DNA from 3 places in the Chryseobacterium glaciei genome. Region 1 is predicted to be linked to each of the others. Evidence: riboswitches for the same ligand, from Rfam matches in the RefSeq annotation. Region 1 holds a riboswitch; each other region holds the start of a gene.
What was found. Region 1 has a riboswitch for S-adenosylmethionine ahead of A0O34_RS10245 (TonB-dependent receptor plug domain-containing protein). Riboswitches for the same ligand answer to the same signal wherever they lie in the genome.
Positions count from the first base shown of each region.

Region 2: linked by a shared signal. The riboswitch ahead of A0O34_RS07585 (SusC/RagA family TonB-linked outer membrane protein) and the one ahead of A0O34_RS10245 (TonB-dependent receptor plug domain-containing protein) in region 1 are both predicted to bind S-adenosylmethionine.
Region 3: linked by a shared signal. The riboswitch ahead of A0O34_RS22580 (alpha/beta fold hydrolase) and the one ahead of A0O34_RS10245 (TonB-dependent receptor plug domain-containing protein) in region 1 are both predicted to bind S-adenosylmethionine.

Region 1 is NZ_CP015199.1:2,280,476-2,286,583, forward strand. It holds gene A0O34_RS10235 (T9SS type A sorting domain-containing protein) at 1-1,809, shown strand, start outside; gene A0O34_RS22605 (hypothetical protein) at 2,046-2,327, shown strand; gene A0O34_RS10240 (T9SS type A sorting domain-containing protein) at 2,236-2,643, shown strand; SAM riboswitch class I at 2,783-2,889, shown strand; gene A0O34_RS10245 (TonB-dependent receptor plug domain-containing protein) at 2,986-5,427, shown strand; gene A0O34_RS10250 (APC family permease) at 5,499-6,108, shown strand, end outside.
Region 2 is NZ_CP015199.1:1,699,528-1,705,635, forward strand. It holds gene A0O34_RS07580 (RagB/SusD family nutrient uptake outer membrane protein) at 1-105, opposite strand, end outside; gene A0O34_RS07585 (SusC/RagA family TonB-linked outer membrane protein) at 124-3,033, opposite strand; SAM riboswitch class I at 3,117-3,213, opposite strand; gene A0O34_RS07590 (type II 3-dehydroquinate dehydratase) at 3,456-3,869, shown strand; gene pckA (phosphoenolpyruvate carboxykinase (ATP)) at 3,993-5,612, opposite strand; gene A0O34_RS07600 (GYDIA family GHMP kinase) at 5,740-6,108, opposite strand, start outside.
Region 3 is NZ_CP015199.1:1,453,198-1,459,305, forward strand. It holds gene A0O34_RS22575 (ACT domain-containing protein) at 1-1,138, opposite strand, end outside; gene A0O34_RS22580 (alpha/beta fold hydrolase) at 1,142-2,080, opposite strand; SAM riboswitch class I at 2,146-2,253, opposite strand; gene A0O34_RS06460 (MGH1-like glycoside hydrolase domain-containing protein) at 2,441-5,056, shown strand; gene A0O34_RS06465 (DUF7619 domain-containing protein) at 5,418-6,108, shown strand, end outside.

The DNA of each region.
Region 1 (6,108 bases):
AGTGCCGGAATTACATCAGGAATAGCATTGTACAACTCTTTATCTGTTGATGGTTCAGGTAATATCTATTATACAAATCAAGGAACGGGATTAGAAGTTCGTCAGTTTAACGGAACCGCTTGGTCTCAATTGCTAAGTGCAACAACGAGTACGGTTAATTATCATGCTTCTGCGGTATCCCCGTCGAATGTATTATTCACTTTTGGTACTAATAATTCAGGAACGGTTCAGCGTTATGTGAACGGAGCTTGGGAGCAGGTAGGAAATACAGGTTTCTCTAGTGGAGCTTCATTTGCAGAAATGGTGATCGGAACTAATAACAAAGTGTATACTTGCAACGTAGCAAGTGGAGTAAGAGTATACGAAAATACAACGACTGCAACCACTTCTGACAATTGGGTATTGACGGGCGGAAGTATTGTTGATGCTTCATCTTCAGGAGAAAGTTATACATCGGATATAGCAATTGATGCTAATAATAATCTATATGTTGCTTATGTTTCAAACTCTGCAAACTCAAGAAAGGTAAATGTTAAGAAATTTGACGGAACTTCTTGGGTGCAGTTAGGAAATGCCTATTTTTCTTCAGGAGGTGTTCAGCATGTTGCCATTGCAGTAACTTCTGCTGGCGAGCCTTACGTGGTAGCAAGCCGTTGGGAAAATGATGATTTACTGAGAAATACAGTTTACAAATTAGATAACGCTACTCAAATATGGGGAACTTTAGGAGGGAATTTCCTTTCTGACGGACAGGCAACTTACAATGATCTGGCTATTGATAAAGTGAATAATTATCTTGTTTTAGCTTATACAGACGGAGGTTTAAAAGTAAAAAGAATTTCTTTAGGAAATGCTTCTCAGCTTTGTAATAATACAGATCCGGGAACTAATATTGGTGACTTGGGTTGTGTTACTTTTACCTATAAAGGACAGCCTGTTACATATACAACAGTAAGAGGATCAGACGGAAAAATTTGGCTTCAGCAAAACTTAGGAAGCGCCCAGGTGGCAACTGCTCAGGCAGATGCAGATTCTTATGGAGACCTTTTCCAATGGGGAAGATGGGATGACGGCCATCAGGCAAGAAATTCATCAATTATTAATGCTCCTTCAACGAATAATCCAAGTGCATTGGCAGGTGTTAATTCATTTATTATTGGTTCTAGTGCAAGCTCATGGTGGGGTGGAAACGCTTCAAGCGACCAATGGACAGCGAATAACGCTTCAGCAGTAAATCCAGCAATCGGAGCAGATCCTTGTAAAGCAATCGGACAGGGTTGGAAAATGCCTTCTCAGGCAGATTGGACATCGGCTATAAATGCAGCATCGATCAGCAATCCGACTTCAGCTTTTAACAGTAAATTAAAATTGCCGGCAGGTGGTTATAGAGGCAGTACAGATGGTGGATTTACCTATGTAGGACAAAGAGGTTATTTCTGGAGTTCAGATGTAGCAAACACTGGCGGAAAATATCTTTACGTAGGAACTACAATTGCAAACGCTTCTTCTGGGGCTCCAAGAGGTCAGGGTGCTTCTGTAAGGTGTGTTAAAGATTTTACAGGTTTAAGTACTTCAGATATTAAACTTAATACACTAGGAATTTATCCCAACCCAACCAACGGAATTCTTTACATTAAAGCAGATTCAGCGATTGAAAATGTAAATGTAATGAATATTGTTGGGCAGAAAATTAATGTAAGATTCTCTAATGACCAGATCGATATGCAAGGACTTCCAAAAGGAATTTACATTGTAGAATTGAAATTAAAGAACGGACAGACTTTCTCTAAAAAAATCAGCAAAAACTAAAGTCCATAGATATTTGATTGATGAACAAAAGGCTTTTTTGAGGCCTTTTGTTTTACATATTAGTTCATTATTAAATTGCAGAAACCCGTTGTGTATGATAAAAATACACATCGGGTTTTATTTTATAAATTGATGAGCTTCGAATAGCTAAAGTTTGAATTTTTATAGTTAAAAGCAAAAATTTCTCAAAAAACAATTTACTTTCATATCGTACTAGTTGAAAAAAACAAACTTTTATGAAGAAATTTTATTCAAGTGTATTGTTGTTTATGACAGTCCTTATTTTTGGACAGATAAGTTATACAATTACACCAAATCCTTTCAATGATCCGAATGGATTAATTACAAGAATTTACGTGTACAATAACACGGCGAGTACTGTTCAGAATGTTGTAGTTATAGCCAATTATGATACTTCTGAAAAAGATGTTGTGCCTTACTTCCCGTACACAGGACAGTGGAAAAATTTACTGGATAACAATAGTATCAATAGTTTCTTCTACAACAGCTCCCATTAATCTACAACCGGGAGAATTTAGAATTTTCGAAAATTATACGGGAACTTTATCTATAATTGATGCTAACGCAGAAAATAAATTATCACTTCAAATTGCAGACAATCCTGTTAAAAACGGCTTGGCGAAATTAATTTATCATAAAGCTAAAAACGGTGAAATTATAATTTATGACATGAGTGGTAAAAAAATGGATTCCATTAAGCTTAAAAATGAGTCCGGAACTTATGAATTAAAAGCTAATTATCCTACCGGAACCTATCTGGTGCATTTAAAATCTAAAACCGGAGTTGCTATACAGAAAATGATTATTAAATAAATATATTTTAAACAAAGAGAGGTAATGAAAATTATCTCTCTTTTTATTTGCTGTAAAATTTACATTCACCATTCACATTTTAACAGTTCACCATTCACAAATTTTTGCAGTTTTAAATTATTAATCTACCTTTGCAGTAGATTTATCAAGAAAGGTGGAGGGATTTGGCCCTGTGAAACCTTAGCAACCGACACAATTCCAGCGTGTAAAGGTGCTAATTCCAACCCGATTGAGGGTAGATAAGTGAAGCAATATTCTAAATATTCATTCCATTTCTTGACAATCTTTGTTGGCGGATTTTTGTCCGTCAGGGTTTATTATTAATTTTGCAAAAAACAAAAGATGAAGAAACTAAGCATATCTGTATTATTGCTTGGAGCGGTTTTCGTATCGGCTCAGGAACTTGAAAAAGAAAAACAAATCGAAGACGTCATTATCGTCGGAAACCGAAACGCTAAAAGAACAAAACTGGAAACACCTGTTCCGGTAGATGTTATCAATATTGAAAAAATACAAAAATCTGCCCCTCAAACAACGGTTCAGGATCTTTTAAACTATGTAATTCCCTCTTTTAATGCGGTGAGACAGTCTGCTTCTGATGGAACAGAGCATATTGATCCGATGACCTTAAGAGGAATGGGACCCGATCAGGTTTTGGTTTTAGTGAATGGAAAAAGAAGACATACAACATCATTAGTTAATTATCAAAATACAGTCGGAAACGGCTCTGTTGGTACAGATTTAAGCACAATTCCAGTAATTGCGATCGACAGAATTGAGGTTTTAAGAGACGGAGCAGCAGCACAATATGGTTCTGATGCCATTGCAGGCGTTATTAATATCATTCTTAAAAAAGACATCGGTGCTTCGGCAAGTTTAAATTACGGATTATCAGGAAGAAATGACGGCGAAACCTATCAGGGAGCAGTCAATTACGGAACTTCTTTAGGAAAAGATAAAAGTTACATCAACTTATCATTACAATTAAGTCAAAGAGGAAAAACGACTAGAACGCAGAATCATAAATTAGATATTTTTGGAGATAACTTTGCATATGAATTCGCTCCAAATCCTGCTATTGCAGAACAGGCAGATGATGCGATGATTAGTCAAAGAGGCTTAACCCGCGATGATTTCAACTTTCAAATTGGTGATGCTCAAATAAAACAAGCTCAGTTATTTTTCAATGCAGAATATCCATTTAATGATAATTTTAAGCTCTATACTTTTGGAGGGTTTAGTTTAAAAGAGGGGCAAGGTTTTGGCTTTAGAAGACTTCCTAGCGAAACTTCGAATATTGTTTCTTCAATTTATCCAAACGGTTTTCAGGCTAATTTAAAATCACAGGTGTACGATCTTTCTTACGCTGTCGGAACGAAATACAATGTAAACAACTGGTTTTTTGATCTAAGCAATACTTTCGGGAGCAATACATTCAATTATAATGTTAATAACACTAATAATGCTTCTTTAGGTGCGAAATCTCCGACAAGTTTTTATGCGGGAGCGCACAGTTTTCTTCAAAATACCGTTAATCTTGATGTTTCTAAAAACTTAAATAATTTCAATGTTGCTTTCGGGGGAGAATTCAGATTTGAGCAATATCAAATCAAGGCCGGAGATGAAGCATCTTATGCGAGATATGATATCAATGGAAATATTGCAACGCCCGGATCTACAGTTGTTGGAAATGGTGGCTCACAGTCTTTTATGGGATTTTCGCCAGATAATGCATTGAAAAAATCAAGACATTCTACTGCGGTTTATGCAGATGTTTCTTATGATTTAGATAAAAAATTAAATATCGATGCGGCTGCAAGATTTGAAAATTATTCCGACTTCGGGAATACTTTGAATGGAAAATTGGCGGTGAGATATGAATTCATAAAAAATTACGCGATTCGCGGAGCGGTGGGGACAGGTTTCAGAGCACCTTCTTTGCAACAGCAATATTTTAATAACTCGTATGCTGATATTTCCACTTCCGGAATCGGAATTGTAAGAAAAGGAATATTCACAACAGACAGTAAAGCGGCTGAGGTTCTTGGTTTTGATAAATTAAAGCAGGAAACTTCTGTCAACGCAAGTCTTGGATTTACTTTAAAACCAGCCAAAGGACTTTTCATCACGTTGGACGGGTATTGGATCGGAGTAAAAGACAGAATTGTTATCACCAGCAACATCACAGACGAAAGATTATCAGATCCTGAATTGGTCGGCGAAAATAATATTGCAGAAAGCGGTAGATTCTTCGCCAATGCGATTGATACGGAAACGAAAGGGGTTGATTTGGTTGTTTCCTACGACTGGAAATTAGCAGGTGGGAATTTAAACATCAATTTAGCTGGAAATTACACCGAAACTAAAATCACAGATTTCCATTTTCCTCAAAATTTAGGAACACCTCAAAACGAATTTTTCGGGCCGGATCAAATTAATATTATTGAAACTCTTTCTCCCAAAGCAAAAGCAACATTAGGTTTGAATTACGGGATTGGTAAATTCAATTTCTTAGTGCGAAATACGTATTTTGGTAAGGTCATCAGAGACGGTTATCCTTTCGGTGGTGTTCAGGAATTTGCTCCTAAAATTGTTACGGATGTAAGTATTGGTTATGATATTACTAAAAATGTAAACCTTACGATTGGAGCCAATAATTTATTGGATGTTTTCCCTGATCTGCAAATTTACGAGAATTCTTATTACGGAGTTTTCAAATACGCGCCGGTTCAGATGGGAACGTTGGGAAGTTATTTCTTCGGAAGAGTTAATTTTACTTTTTAATTGAATGAAAAATATATGGCCAGTATTTCATGTCTTTTTTCTTTACTCTATGTTCTTAAAGTCTATATAAAATGAGCACAACTTCACATCAAATAGGCTGGAAAACAGCAGTCGCCATCGTTGTATCCAATATGATCGGGACGGGGATTTTTACGACCTTAGGTTTTCAGTTGGTAGATGTTACTAATACGTACAGCATTTTTCTGCTTTGGATGATTGGCGGTGTTTTGGCTCTATTTGGAGCATTCTGTTATGCCGAATTGGGTTCTCATTTTAAAGGAAATGGAGGCGATTTTATTTATCTTAAAGAAACCTATCATCCGCTTTTGGGCTATTTGGTGAGTTGGATTTCTTTGATTATCGGATTTTCTTCACCTGTAGCTTTGGCGGCTTTGGCCATGTCACAATATCTTTCCGCTTTTGATTTCACTTTTGGAACCTGGTTTTCGATTGTCGTCATATTTTTGGTGGCGTTTTCTTTATCTTTTAGTTTAAAAGCTTCAAGCAGATTTCATAACTTTTTTACATTTATCAAAGTCGCTTTTATTGTTGTCCTGATTATTTTGGGCGTTGTACTTTCAGAACCTCAAATTGGAAACAGCCTAAGTTTCACCGACAGTTGGAAAGATGAAATGATGCTTCCCGCTTTTGCAACCTCGTTGGTTTTCGTAACCTATTCTT
Region 2 (6,108 bases), 580 kb from region 1:
CGCTTCATCAGCTTGATTGGTTGGAGCGGTTTCCAGATCATTTTCACAGCTTATGAATGAAAATAAAGTGATTAAAGCAAAAGATAGATATTTTAAATTTTTCATTGTTTTAATTTTAAATGTTTAAAGAGTTGCCTGTAAACCGAAAGTTATCGTTCTCATTGCAGGATATCTGTAATAGGTTGTTCCATCTAGCGTCTGTTCCGGATCCATTCCTTTATGCTTGTAGAAAGTTAAAAGGTTTTCTGCCTGAACATACACTCTGAATTTTTTCAACCCTAATTTTCCAAAATAATCTGATGGAAGCGTGTAACCCAAACTCACATTTTTAATCCTCGCGTACGTTCCTGAGTATAAGAATCTTGATGAAGTTGAAGTCCAGTTATTGGTTGTTGTACTTAAAATTGGAACGTCTGTGTTTGTATTTTCGGGTGTCCATCTGTTCAACATTTCTGCGCTCCAAGCTCGTCCTCCTGAACTTCCGTTATGCATTAACATCGTGTAATCTGTATCTAAAATTTTTCCTCCGATATTGAAAGTCACCAATGTTGAGAAATCGAAGTTTTTATAAGCCAAACTTGTCGTCAAACCTCCCATAACTTTCGGAAGTGATGATCCCTGCAATGTTTTTGTAGCTTTTGCATATTCGGAAGTTGTTCCTTCCACGGTATTTCCATTGACATCGGTTGTAATCGTTTTCCAAAGTGGATTTCCGTTGTTAGGATCTACCCCAACCCATTCCGGAATGAAGAAATCGTAGATTGATCCTCCAACCTGTAACAGTTTTGTTCCACTTACGATTGAACCTTTTGGAAGTTTTGTGATTTCATTTTTTAAGGTGCTTAAATTAAGATCAACATTCCATTCAAAATCGCTTGTTTTAATGGGTGTTGTGAATAATGAAAATTCAAAACCAGTGTTTTTCAACTCTCCAATATTCGCCTGATAATCCGTAAAACCAAGCGACGGCGCCAAAGGCATTCCAAATAAAAGATCCTTACTCTGGCGTTGGAAATATTCTACATTACCTTTAATTCTGTTTTTTAAAATTGCGAATTCCAAACCAACATTTAAGTTAAGATTGGTTTCCCATTTCAAATCGGGAGTTGGCAATTTACTTGCAACAGTTCCTCCTTCACCTAAATTATTGTAAAAAGTATACAAGCTTTGGTAAGCATAATACGTACTTAATTTGTCATTTCCTTGTCCACCATAACTTGCACGAAGCGTTAATTGGTTGAAGAGATTTAAGTCTTTAATAAAAGTTTCATTGGATGCTTTCCAAGAACCTCCGACAGACCAGAATGTTCCCCATCTGTTTTCAGGAGAGAATCTTGAAGATCCATCCGATCTTACCGATCCGGAAAGGAAATATTTGTTCTGATAATCATATTCTGCTTTTCCTAAGAAACTCAATAATCCCAATTTATCACTGCTTCCACTGAAACCTCCTAACAAAGCTGCTGCGTCCGGTTCGTAATAATAAGGAAGTGAAAATTGACTTCTGCTTCCTGAAATCGTCTGATATTCATAATGATAAAACTCCTGTCCACCCAAAATATTAATGTGATGCTGTCCGAATTTTTTATCATAAGTTAAAATATTACTTGTCGTGTAAGAAAGCGTTCTCGAATTGGTTTTCGTTACCGAACCTCCTATTTCTGCACCTTCTCCTAATAATGGATTGGTATAATAATGACCATTATAATTCACTAAATCAACAGAAAAGCTTGTTCTGAATTTCAGTTCCGGCAAGAAAGTAAATTCTGCAAAACCTTTTCCCGAAAAGTTGTCTTCGCGGTTTTCATTTTTATCTAAAGGCAACGTTGCGGCTGGATTTTCATTCTGCAAAGCACTTGTTGGTCTGTATTTCCCGAAATCATAAATGTAATTTCCGTTTGAATCCAATTTATAACTTCCGTCTGCATTTCTTTCATAATAAGGATAAAAAGACGGGATCACTCTCGCTGCATTGATCACATTATCCGTTCTTGAATCTGATGAAGGCGGTGCTTCCTGAAGACTGTTCGTGTAGGCTAAATTCGCTCCGACATTCAACCATTTTTTTACTTCAGAATTGATCTTTAATCTTGCGCTGTACTTTTTAAACCCAGATTCTATCGCAATTCCTTTATCATCCAAATATCCCAACGAGAAAAAATAATTACTCTTTTCATTTCCTCCACTGAAATCTAAGTCAACCTGATTTCTTGAAGCCGTTCTTTGCAAAATATCTTTCCAGTTGTCATTCCATAAAGCGGTTGCACCTGTTAAAAGTTTCCCGTCTGTTCCTACAGGGCTTGGGTAACCTGCTCCATAAGGATTAATTCCCAAAGCATTCACCAAATTATCAGTTGCCATCTGCGCAGCCTGTTGAGAAGAGACTTGACTTGATTTATAACCATTTCTCAATGCTTCCCAATACAATTCGTAATATTGATCGGTGCTTACCTGCTCATAATCTTTTACTGCTCTGCTTGAAAAACCCTGACTGATATTAAAGTTCACTCGAGCCTCTCCTTTTTTACCTGATTTTGTCGTGATAATGATAATTCCATTCGCTCCTCTTGAACCGTATAATGAACTAGCCGTTGCATCTTTCAAAACACTGATCGACTCAATATCATTTGGACTGATGGAATTGATATTTCCGTCAAAAGGAATTCCGTCAACTACAAACAACGGATTGCTTGAAGCACTTACCGAACCAATTCCACGAATTCTGATCGAAGCTGTTGAACCTGGCTGTCCTGAAGAACTTACTGCCTGAAGTCCAGGAACTTGTCCTTCCAAAGCTTTTGTAATGTTGGTAACAGGCCTGTTATTAATCTTTTCACTTGAAATTGTTGCTACCGAACCTGTATAACTTGTTTTTTTAGCTTTTCCGTAAGCTACAACTACCACTTCATCTATTTCTTTCTCGCGAAGTGTATCTTTTTTTATTTCCTGACCGTGTACACTGATAATTCCTAAGAAAAATACAGCAACAGGTGGAATCCAAATTTTAGAATTAATTAAACCTTTGCTAATCATAATCAATTTTATTTATCAAATATTAAAAATTTACCCTTTGCAGAAAAGTCAGCAAAGGGCATCGATAAATACGATTAACCAAATGCTTATTGTTCCTTTAAAGGCTGAATGTAACACCTTGCCAAGAGCAGGTTGTTAAGATTTCATAGGGTCAGTTCCCTCCATCTTTCTTTATAAGCCGATCGAAATATGAATGCAAAGCTAAAAACAAATAGTCTACAAAACAAGTAGACTTTAAAATTTTTAATTATAATTTTATGAAAATTAAGTTAATTTAAGCCTAAAAAACACTAAAATAGACAGTTATAAAAAATGTTAAATTTTTAAATATGAGAAATATCATTAAAAATAATGCAAAAGAGTATTTTCACTTAAAATTAAAAATTTAAGTCTTAATTGAAAAAAGTTTTTAATTTTATAGAATGAAAATTTTAATTGTCAATGGTCCTAATTTGAATTTGTTAGGCACAAGAGAACCAGAAATTTACGGAACAGTTTCTATGGAAGATTATTTGGAAAATTTACAATCTGAATTTCCTTCTCATGAACTGAAATATTATCAATCAAATATTGAAGGAGAAATTATAAACCGTCTTCAGGAAGATGATTTTGATGCGTTGGTGATTAATCCGGGAGCTTTTACGCATTATTCTTATGCAATTGCTGATTGTTTAAAGAATATTCAGAAGCAAAAAGTGGAAGTTCACATTAGTAATATTTACAAAAGAGAAGAATTTCGTCAGAAGTCTGTAACGGCCGCCAATACTGATGCAGTTTTGTCCGGTTTTGGGATGGATGGATATAGATTGGCAGTTTTGAGCTTGAACCTTAAATAATTTTATTGACCACAGATTTTTACAAATTTACACAGATTCTATAATGCAAACATCTTTGTTGATCTGAGAAAATCTGTGGTTATTATATAAAAAATCCTCATCGTTTGATGAGGATTTCTATTTTTAGTTTATTGTCTGTTGTTGTAATTGAGGTCCGGAAGCGATAAGCTTTTTCCCTTCTTCTGTATTACAATACTGATCAAAGTTTTTGATATATTTTGCAGCAAGATCTTTTGCTTTTTCTTCCCACTCAGTAACTTCGTTGTATGTATTTCTTGGATCTAAAATACCTTCAGAAACGTTTGGTAATTCAGTAGGAATCTCCAAATTCATTATTGGAATTCTAGTTTTAGGAGCATTTTCGATAGATCCATCAATGATTGCATCAATAATCGCTCTTGTATCTTTTAAAGAGATTCTCTTTCCAGTACCGTTCCAACCCGTATTAACTAAGTATGCTTTTGCTCCGTGTTCTTTCATTTTACCGATCAATGTTTTAGAATACATTGTTGGGTGTAATGTTAAGAACGCTTCACCAAATGCTGGAGAGAAAGATGGTTCCGGTTCAGTAATTCCTCTTTCAGTTCCGGCTAATTTTGAAGTATAACCGCAAAGGAAGTGGTATTGAGCTTGGTTTTCATCCAAAACAGAAACCGGAGGTAATACTCCGAACGCATCAGCAGAAAGGTAAACAATCTTGCTTGCATGTCCTGCTTTTGAAGGCAAAACAATTTTATTAATATGATAAATCGGATAAGAAACTCTTGTGTTTTCAGTGATTGATCCGTCAGTATAATCAGATACTCCGGTGTTTACCACAACATTTTCAAGAAGTGCATCTCTTTTGATGGCTCTGAAAATATCCGGTTCTTTTTCTTCAGAAAGGTCGATTACTTTTGCATAACAACCACCTTCATAGTTAAATACGCCGTTATTATCCCAACCGTGCTCGTCATCACCGATCAAATATCTTTTCGGATCTGCAGATAAAGTAGTTTTTCCTGTTCCTGAAAGTCCGAAGAAAAGAGCAACATCTCCCTCTTCACCTACGTTTGCAGAACAGTGCATAGAAGCCATTCCTTTCAATGGAAGGTAATAGTTCATCATGGCAAACATTCCTTTTTTCATTTCTCCACCGTACCAAGTTCCTCCAATAATTTGAAGCTTTTCAGTAAGGTTGAACATCACGAAGTTTTCAGAATTTAATCCTTGAGCTTCCCAGTTCGGATTTGTAGTTTTAGAACCGTTGATTACTGTGAAATCAGGCTCTCCGAAGTTTTCCAACTCATAGTGAGAAGGACGGATGAACATATTAGTAACGAAATGCGCCTGCCATGCAACCTCTACAATGAATCTTACTTTAAGTCTTGTATCTGCATTCGTTCCACAGAAAGCATCTACAACATAAATTTTCTTAGAAGTTGAAAGTTGGTTCAACACTAATTCCTTACAAGACTGGAAAATTTCCGGAGAAGTCGGTAAGTTAACTTTACCATCCCAGAAAATCGTGTCTTTTGTAACATCATCCTGTACAATGTATCTATCTTTAGGAGAACGACCTGTGAAAATTCCTGTTTTTACTGATACCGCACCAGATTCCGTAAGCTCAGCTTTCTCAAAGCCTTGATTTTCAGGAGAAATTTCTGCTTGATACAACTCTTCATAAGAAGGATTATATTGAATTTCATAGTCTCCTTTAATCCCTAATTTTTCTAAATCTTGGATGATTTTAGCGTGTTTCATTTTACTTATATTTTCTATTCCTTTTTTGGGTTCAACAAAATTAATATTAATTAATTGTTAAAGGTGGTTTAAATATAATGATATAAGTCAGATTGGCAAATAAAAATAGGACTTTGTAAAATGCTGATTATAAATTAATTATATCAGACCATTCAAAAACAGTAGTAAAACCTTTTCCCCAAAAATAGTCCTTAAAGCCATCAAATTTGGCACTCATGACAAAATCTCCACCCCAAGCACCCAAACTTTTAACAAATGAAGGGCAATCGGCGAAAAACTTTTGTTTAACTGTGGGAATTTCAAGAAAATCTGATATTTTTTGTTCATGAACTAACATTAGTTCGGAAAAATTTTCCAATTCGTTACATAGTAAAATATTTCTTGTAAGATTCGAAAATTCATCGACCAGTTTTTGAGACTTAATTTTTGACTTGTAAAAATTGATTCCTTCGCGGCTATCCTGCTTCTGATTTAGGTGAATAAAAATAAGCTCATT
Region 3 (6,108 bases), 830 kb from region 1:
TAGCCAAAATCAATAATTTTCTAGCAACATCATTTCCTGACAAGTCTTCTCTTGGATCCGGTTCTGTATAGCCTTTTTCTAGCGCTTCATTGATGATTGTTGAAAATTTATCATCTCTTAAAGAAAAATTGTTGAAAACATAACTCAATGTTCCGGAGAATACTCCTTTAATTCTTGTGATATTTTCTCCTGAAAGGTGTAAAAGTTTTATAGTATCAATTAATGGTAATCCCGCCCCAACATTGGTTTCGTATAGATAACGTCTGTTATTTTTGTTCAACGTATATCTTAGTTTACGGTATTCTTCGATTGGAAGGGTATTGAAAATTTTATTGGAAGAAACCAAGTCGAATCCGTTTTCTGCTAAAGCATGATAATTATGAACAAAATCTTTACTAGCGGTGTTATCAACAACAATCAGGTTTTCCAATTGATTTTCTTTTGAGAACTTGATTAATTCCTGGACATCAGATGGACTTTCTGCAGCTAAAACCTCATCGCTCCAGTTGCTATCAAACCCTGTTTTATTGAACGCAATTTTTCTTGAATTGGCAACTGCTACCACTTTAAGATCGATTTTTTTACGTCTTCTGATTTCTTCCGATGACTGTAAAACCTGTTCTATCAAAGTCTTTCCAACGTTTCCGTGTCCGATAATTGCTAAATGAACCGTTTTTGGTTTTTTAGACGTTTCAGATTCGATGATATTTTTTGCTTTTTCGTCTTGTGAAGAAGTTACCACAATATTGATACGCTTTTCGCTTCCTACTTGATTTAAAAGCAATGGAAAAACGTTGTTTCTAGCTAATTCAGCCAACACTTTATTTAAATCTTCTGCAACAAAACCTATTACAGAAACATTATTTATACTGTAAATCTGAGAAACTTTTCCCGATTTTCTTTCTGCTTCAAATTCGTCAATCAGACAATTTACCGCTTTTTCGGAATCAGCTTCCTGAACCAAAATTGATAATCCGTTTTCAATTGCCTGTTGAGAAATTACTCCAACACTTATTCTCGCTAAAGTAAGCGCTTTAAAAATTCTTCCGTCAATCCCGATTTCACCTAAGAAATCTTCCCCTTCAAATTTGATGATTGATCTGTTTTTTAAAAATTTTATTTCGTTAGCATTTTTCATCGTCTATAAAATATTTTTAATGATGTTATTTAATTGTTCGTATTCCATTAAGAAGGCGTCGTGCCCATGAATTGATTTGATCTCGTGATAGAAAACATTTTCCTTTTTTTCTTTAAGCTTTTCAAAGCACATTCGGATTTCAGAAGCAGGAAAGAATAAGTCTGTATCAACGGAGATCATGTGCATTCGCGCCTCGATTTTTTCCAGTTGAGTTTCTTCTGCGTTAATGTTCATTAATAAATGATTCATTAGCTTATAAGATTTTAAACTAAACCTTTCGTTTAATGAATTTCCGTGATAAAAAAGCCAATCTTCCGATTCTAAAAGGTGTTTTTCCTGATTGTATTTGTTTTGAAATCTATCGTTTAAAGATTGAGGTGTTCTATAACACAACATCGCATGAATTCTGGCTTTTTGCAGTGGTTTATCATTTCCATTTAATAAAAATTTCTGAACCAAGCATTGTGCATGAAGCCAATCATGAGTTTTGTAATCGCAGGCAATAGGAATGAAAATTTCGGCAAGCTGTGGGTTTTTCACCAACATTTCCCAGCCGATTCCACCTCCAAGAGAACCTCCAATAATGGCGTACAAGTTTTTTATATTAAGCTTTTCAAGGCCTTTTAAAAAGATATTCGCAATATCTGAAGGCGTGAAATCTTCATATTCATCAATTAAAAAATGATCATAGCCGTTTCCGGGAATGTTGAAACACAGAACTGTGTATTTATTTGTATCAATAACCTGATTTTCACCAATCAGCTTTTTCCACCACCCTTTTTCTCCGGAAACATCTGAATTTCCGGTTAAGGCATGATTAACTAAAATGATAGGTGCTGAAAACAGGTCTTTCCCGAAAAGCTGGTAGCTCAACGGGATATTATATTCCTTTTTGGAATTTGTCTGATACGAAAGATTAATATAGTTTAGTTCTGTTTTCAATTCTATTATACTTTTTGATAATACAATTTGAAAATGCCACTAGAAATGGCTGAAAGAACTTCAGTAAGTTATCTGTCCAAAATTATATTTGGTAGAACGTAGCACCTTCTTCGCTTGCACGAAGGGTTGCTAAGGTTTCATAGGGTCTATCCCTCAACCTTTCTTGATAACATTTTCAATATGTGAATGATCGAATGCTGCAAAGATAAAACATTTATTTTAAAAATTTATAAAAATTTAATTTAATCTCGAAAAGCCTTTAAGCAAAAGAGCTTCAGGGATATGTTACGTTTTATTCAGATTCAAAATGTTGGAATTATTTTTCAAAAAACTTACCTTCGTAATGAAAAGTGATGAAATATGAGTGTTGAAAAACAAAGACTACAAGATAAAGACTGGAAAAACTGGGGGCCTTATGTAAGCAACCGACAATGGGGAAATGTGCGTGAAGACTACAGTCCGGACGGTAACGCGTGGGGATCTACAAGTCATGATAAAGCCGAAAGTTATGCTTACAGATGGGCCGAAGAAGGCATCGCCGGAATCTCTGATCCGAAGCAGCTTTTATGTTTTGCCCTTTCTTTCTGGAACAAAAAAGATAAAATGGTAAAAGAGCGATTTTTCGGGTTGAGCAATCATCAGGGAAATCATGGCGAAGACATCAAAGAACTCTTTTATTACTTAGATAACACGCCTACTCATAGCTATATGAAGATGGTGTACAAATATCCAATTAACGAATTTCCTTACAACCAAATTATTGCCGAGAATGGAAGACGAAGCAAAAAAGAACCGGAATACGAGCTTTTTGATACTGGAATTTTTGATAATGACGAGTATTTCGATATTTTCATTGAATACTGTAAAGCTGACCACAATGATATTTTAGTAAGGGTAACAGTAGCCAACAGAAGCCAAAAAGAGGCTCCGATATTGGTTGCTCCGACTGTTTGGTTCAGAAATAACTGGAAATGGGGTTACAATATCTACAAAGGTCAATTGAATGCTTCCTCGGAAAGCTGTATCGATATTAACCACGACAGTATTTCGATTAAAAAATTCTATTCGAGAAAGAATAATTCAAATAGCGTTTTTTGTGAAAATGAAACAAATTCTCCCAAATTATACGGAACACTTTATTCCGGAAATACCTATTTTAAAGACGGAATTAATGATCATATCATTTATGGAAGTAATACTGTAAATCCAGAAAAAAGAGGAACAAAAGCTTCTTTTTTAATTGATGAAATGATTGGAGCAGGAGAATCAAAAATTTTTGATTTCCGACTTTCTCCGAATGAAACTGATGAACCATTTAATCATTTTGATGAAATTTTTAATGCAAGAATTTCAGAAGCTGATGAATATTATCATGAAATTCAACATGATGTAAACAGTGAAGATGAAAAAAATGTGCAGAGACAAGCCTTCGCAGGGTTACTTTGGAACAAACAGTTTTATCATTACAATGTTGGAAAATGGTTAAAAGGTGATCCCAATTTTGAAGCTCCGAGAGATTTCAACAATTATGTAAGAAACACGGAGTGGAATCACATGCACAACAAAGACATTATTTCCATGCCCGATAAGTGGGAATATCCTTGGTATGCAACTTGGGATCTGGCTTTTCACTGTGTTCCTTTTGCTATAATTGATGCTGAATTTGCCAAAAACCAACTTCTTTTATTAACCAAAGAATGGTATATGCACCCAAACGGGCAACTTCCTGCATATGAATGGAATTTGAGTGATGTAAATCCGCCTGTTCATGCATGGTCGTGTTTCAGGGTTTTTAAAATCGATGAGAAAACAAATGGAAAACCTGATCTTTTATTTTTAGAAAAAGTTTTTCAAAAACTGCTTCTTAATTTCACCTGGTGGGTGAATAGAAAAGATAAAAGCGGGAATAATATTTTCGGTGGAGGATTCTTAGGACTTGATAACATCGGTGCTTTTGATCGAAATATGGAGTTGAAAGACGGTCAACACCTCGAACAAGCCGACGGAACAAGTTGGATGGCAATGTATGCTCTGAACATGATGAGAATGGCGATGGAATTGGCTCAATATTATCAAGTTTATGAAGATATGGCCATCAAATTCTTTGAACATTATCTTTACATCGCTGAAGCCATGGAAAATATGGGAGACGGCAAAGAAGGATTGTGGAACGAAGAAGACGGATTTTTCTATGATGTTTTACAATTAGGAAACGGCGAAAGTGTTTCTTTACGTCTGAGAAGTATTGTTGGATTAATTCCATTATTTGCGGTAGAGGTTATTGATCATCATTTATTGGATAAAATGCCCAATTTCACCACAAGAATGGAATGGATTTTAAAAAATAAACCTGAACTAACCAAATTAGTTTCCCATTGGGAAGAGGAAGGACACGGAAGAAAGCATTTGATGAGTATTCTGCGTAAAAACAGACTCTCAAAAGTATTGACAAGAATGCTTGATGAAAAGGAGTTTTTAAGTTCTTACGGAATCCGAGCGATGTCTAAAGTATATGAAGAAAATCCTTTTGTATTTTCAGTTCATGGAAGAGAAAATATGGTGTATTATACTCCCGCAGAAAGCGACAGCAGAATGTTTGGAGGAAACAGTAACTGGAGAGGTCCGATTTGGTTTCCTATCAACTTTTTGATTGTTGAAAGTTTACAGCGTTTTCATTTTTATTATGGAAATAGCTTAAAAGTTGAATTACCAACCGGAAGTGGAGACAAAAGAAATCTTGATGAAGTTGCTCAAAATATCAGCGGAAGATTGTGTTCTATTTTCCTAAAAGATGAAAACGGAGAACGAGCTTTTAACGGCGGAAATGCTAAGTTTAATTACGACATCAACTTTAAAGATTACATTACTTTCTTTGAATATTTCCATGGAGATAATGGTCGTGGAGTCGGTGCATCGCATCAAACAGGATGGACGGCCACCGTTGCAAAATTGATGAAACCTAGAATGACAATATAATTCTAAGCCTCTTTTTAAGGGGCTTTTTTTATGGATTGAATCTATAGATTTATATCTAAATCATACAGTCGCGAGATATCAATAATTTATTTATATTTGCATCACAAAAACACAAATGAAAACAAAATTCCCTTTTGCTTTCCTAATATTCTTATTGGGAAAACTGAAACAGAACAACTCTGGTTCTATCTTGCTTTTTAAACTTGATTTACTTTTTAACACAAGAAAATTACATTTAAAGCAATTAATTACTCAATAGATCCGCTAATATCTTCTTGATAATATTTTTTATCAAGCATTATTATTTTATATCAAAAGAGTAAAAATCAGCTAAAATTAAAACACACAATACAATTACATAATGAAAACAAAATTATTTCTTTTGCTTTCTTTCTCAATGTTCATGTTGGGATTAAAAGCTCAAAATGTCAGCATTCCTGATGTAAATTTTAAAGCAAGGCTTCTATCTTCTTCGGCAAGTAATACTGTTGCTAAGGATTTAAGTGGAAATTATTTTAAAATTGACGCTAACGGTGATGGACAAATACAGCAGAGTGAGGCGAACCAAGTTATGGTTTTAGATGTAAATAATTCGAGTATAGCTTCATTAGACGGGATAAATGGTTTCATCAATATTGAAACTTTAGACTGTAACCATAACAATCTTGGCAAACTATGGGTAAGTAACAATTCGAACTTAAAATGGATCAATGCCTCTTATAATCCTCTTAATTATTTTTCAGGAAACGGAGGTCTTTCTGTGGCAGATAATATTGGATATTTGAATTTACAATCAACCATGCTAAGCGCTCTTGACGTAAGCTATAAAAGTAAATTAGCATATTTGAATTTAAAAAACAATACTAATATTATTGAATTAAAAGCGAATAATTCAAATTTATCTGCTTTACTCTTAAATGGATGTACAAATCTTCGTTCATTAGATTGTAGTTACAATCAGCTAACTTCATTAGACCTACAAAACCTTAACATTACATCTGAAATTGAATATCAGTATGGTGGAGGATATTTTATATTTCCTCGAGGAGGTG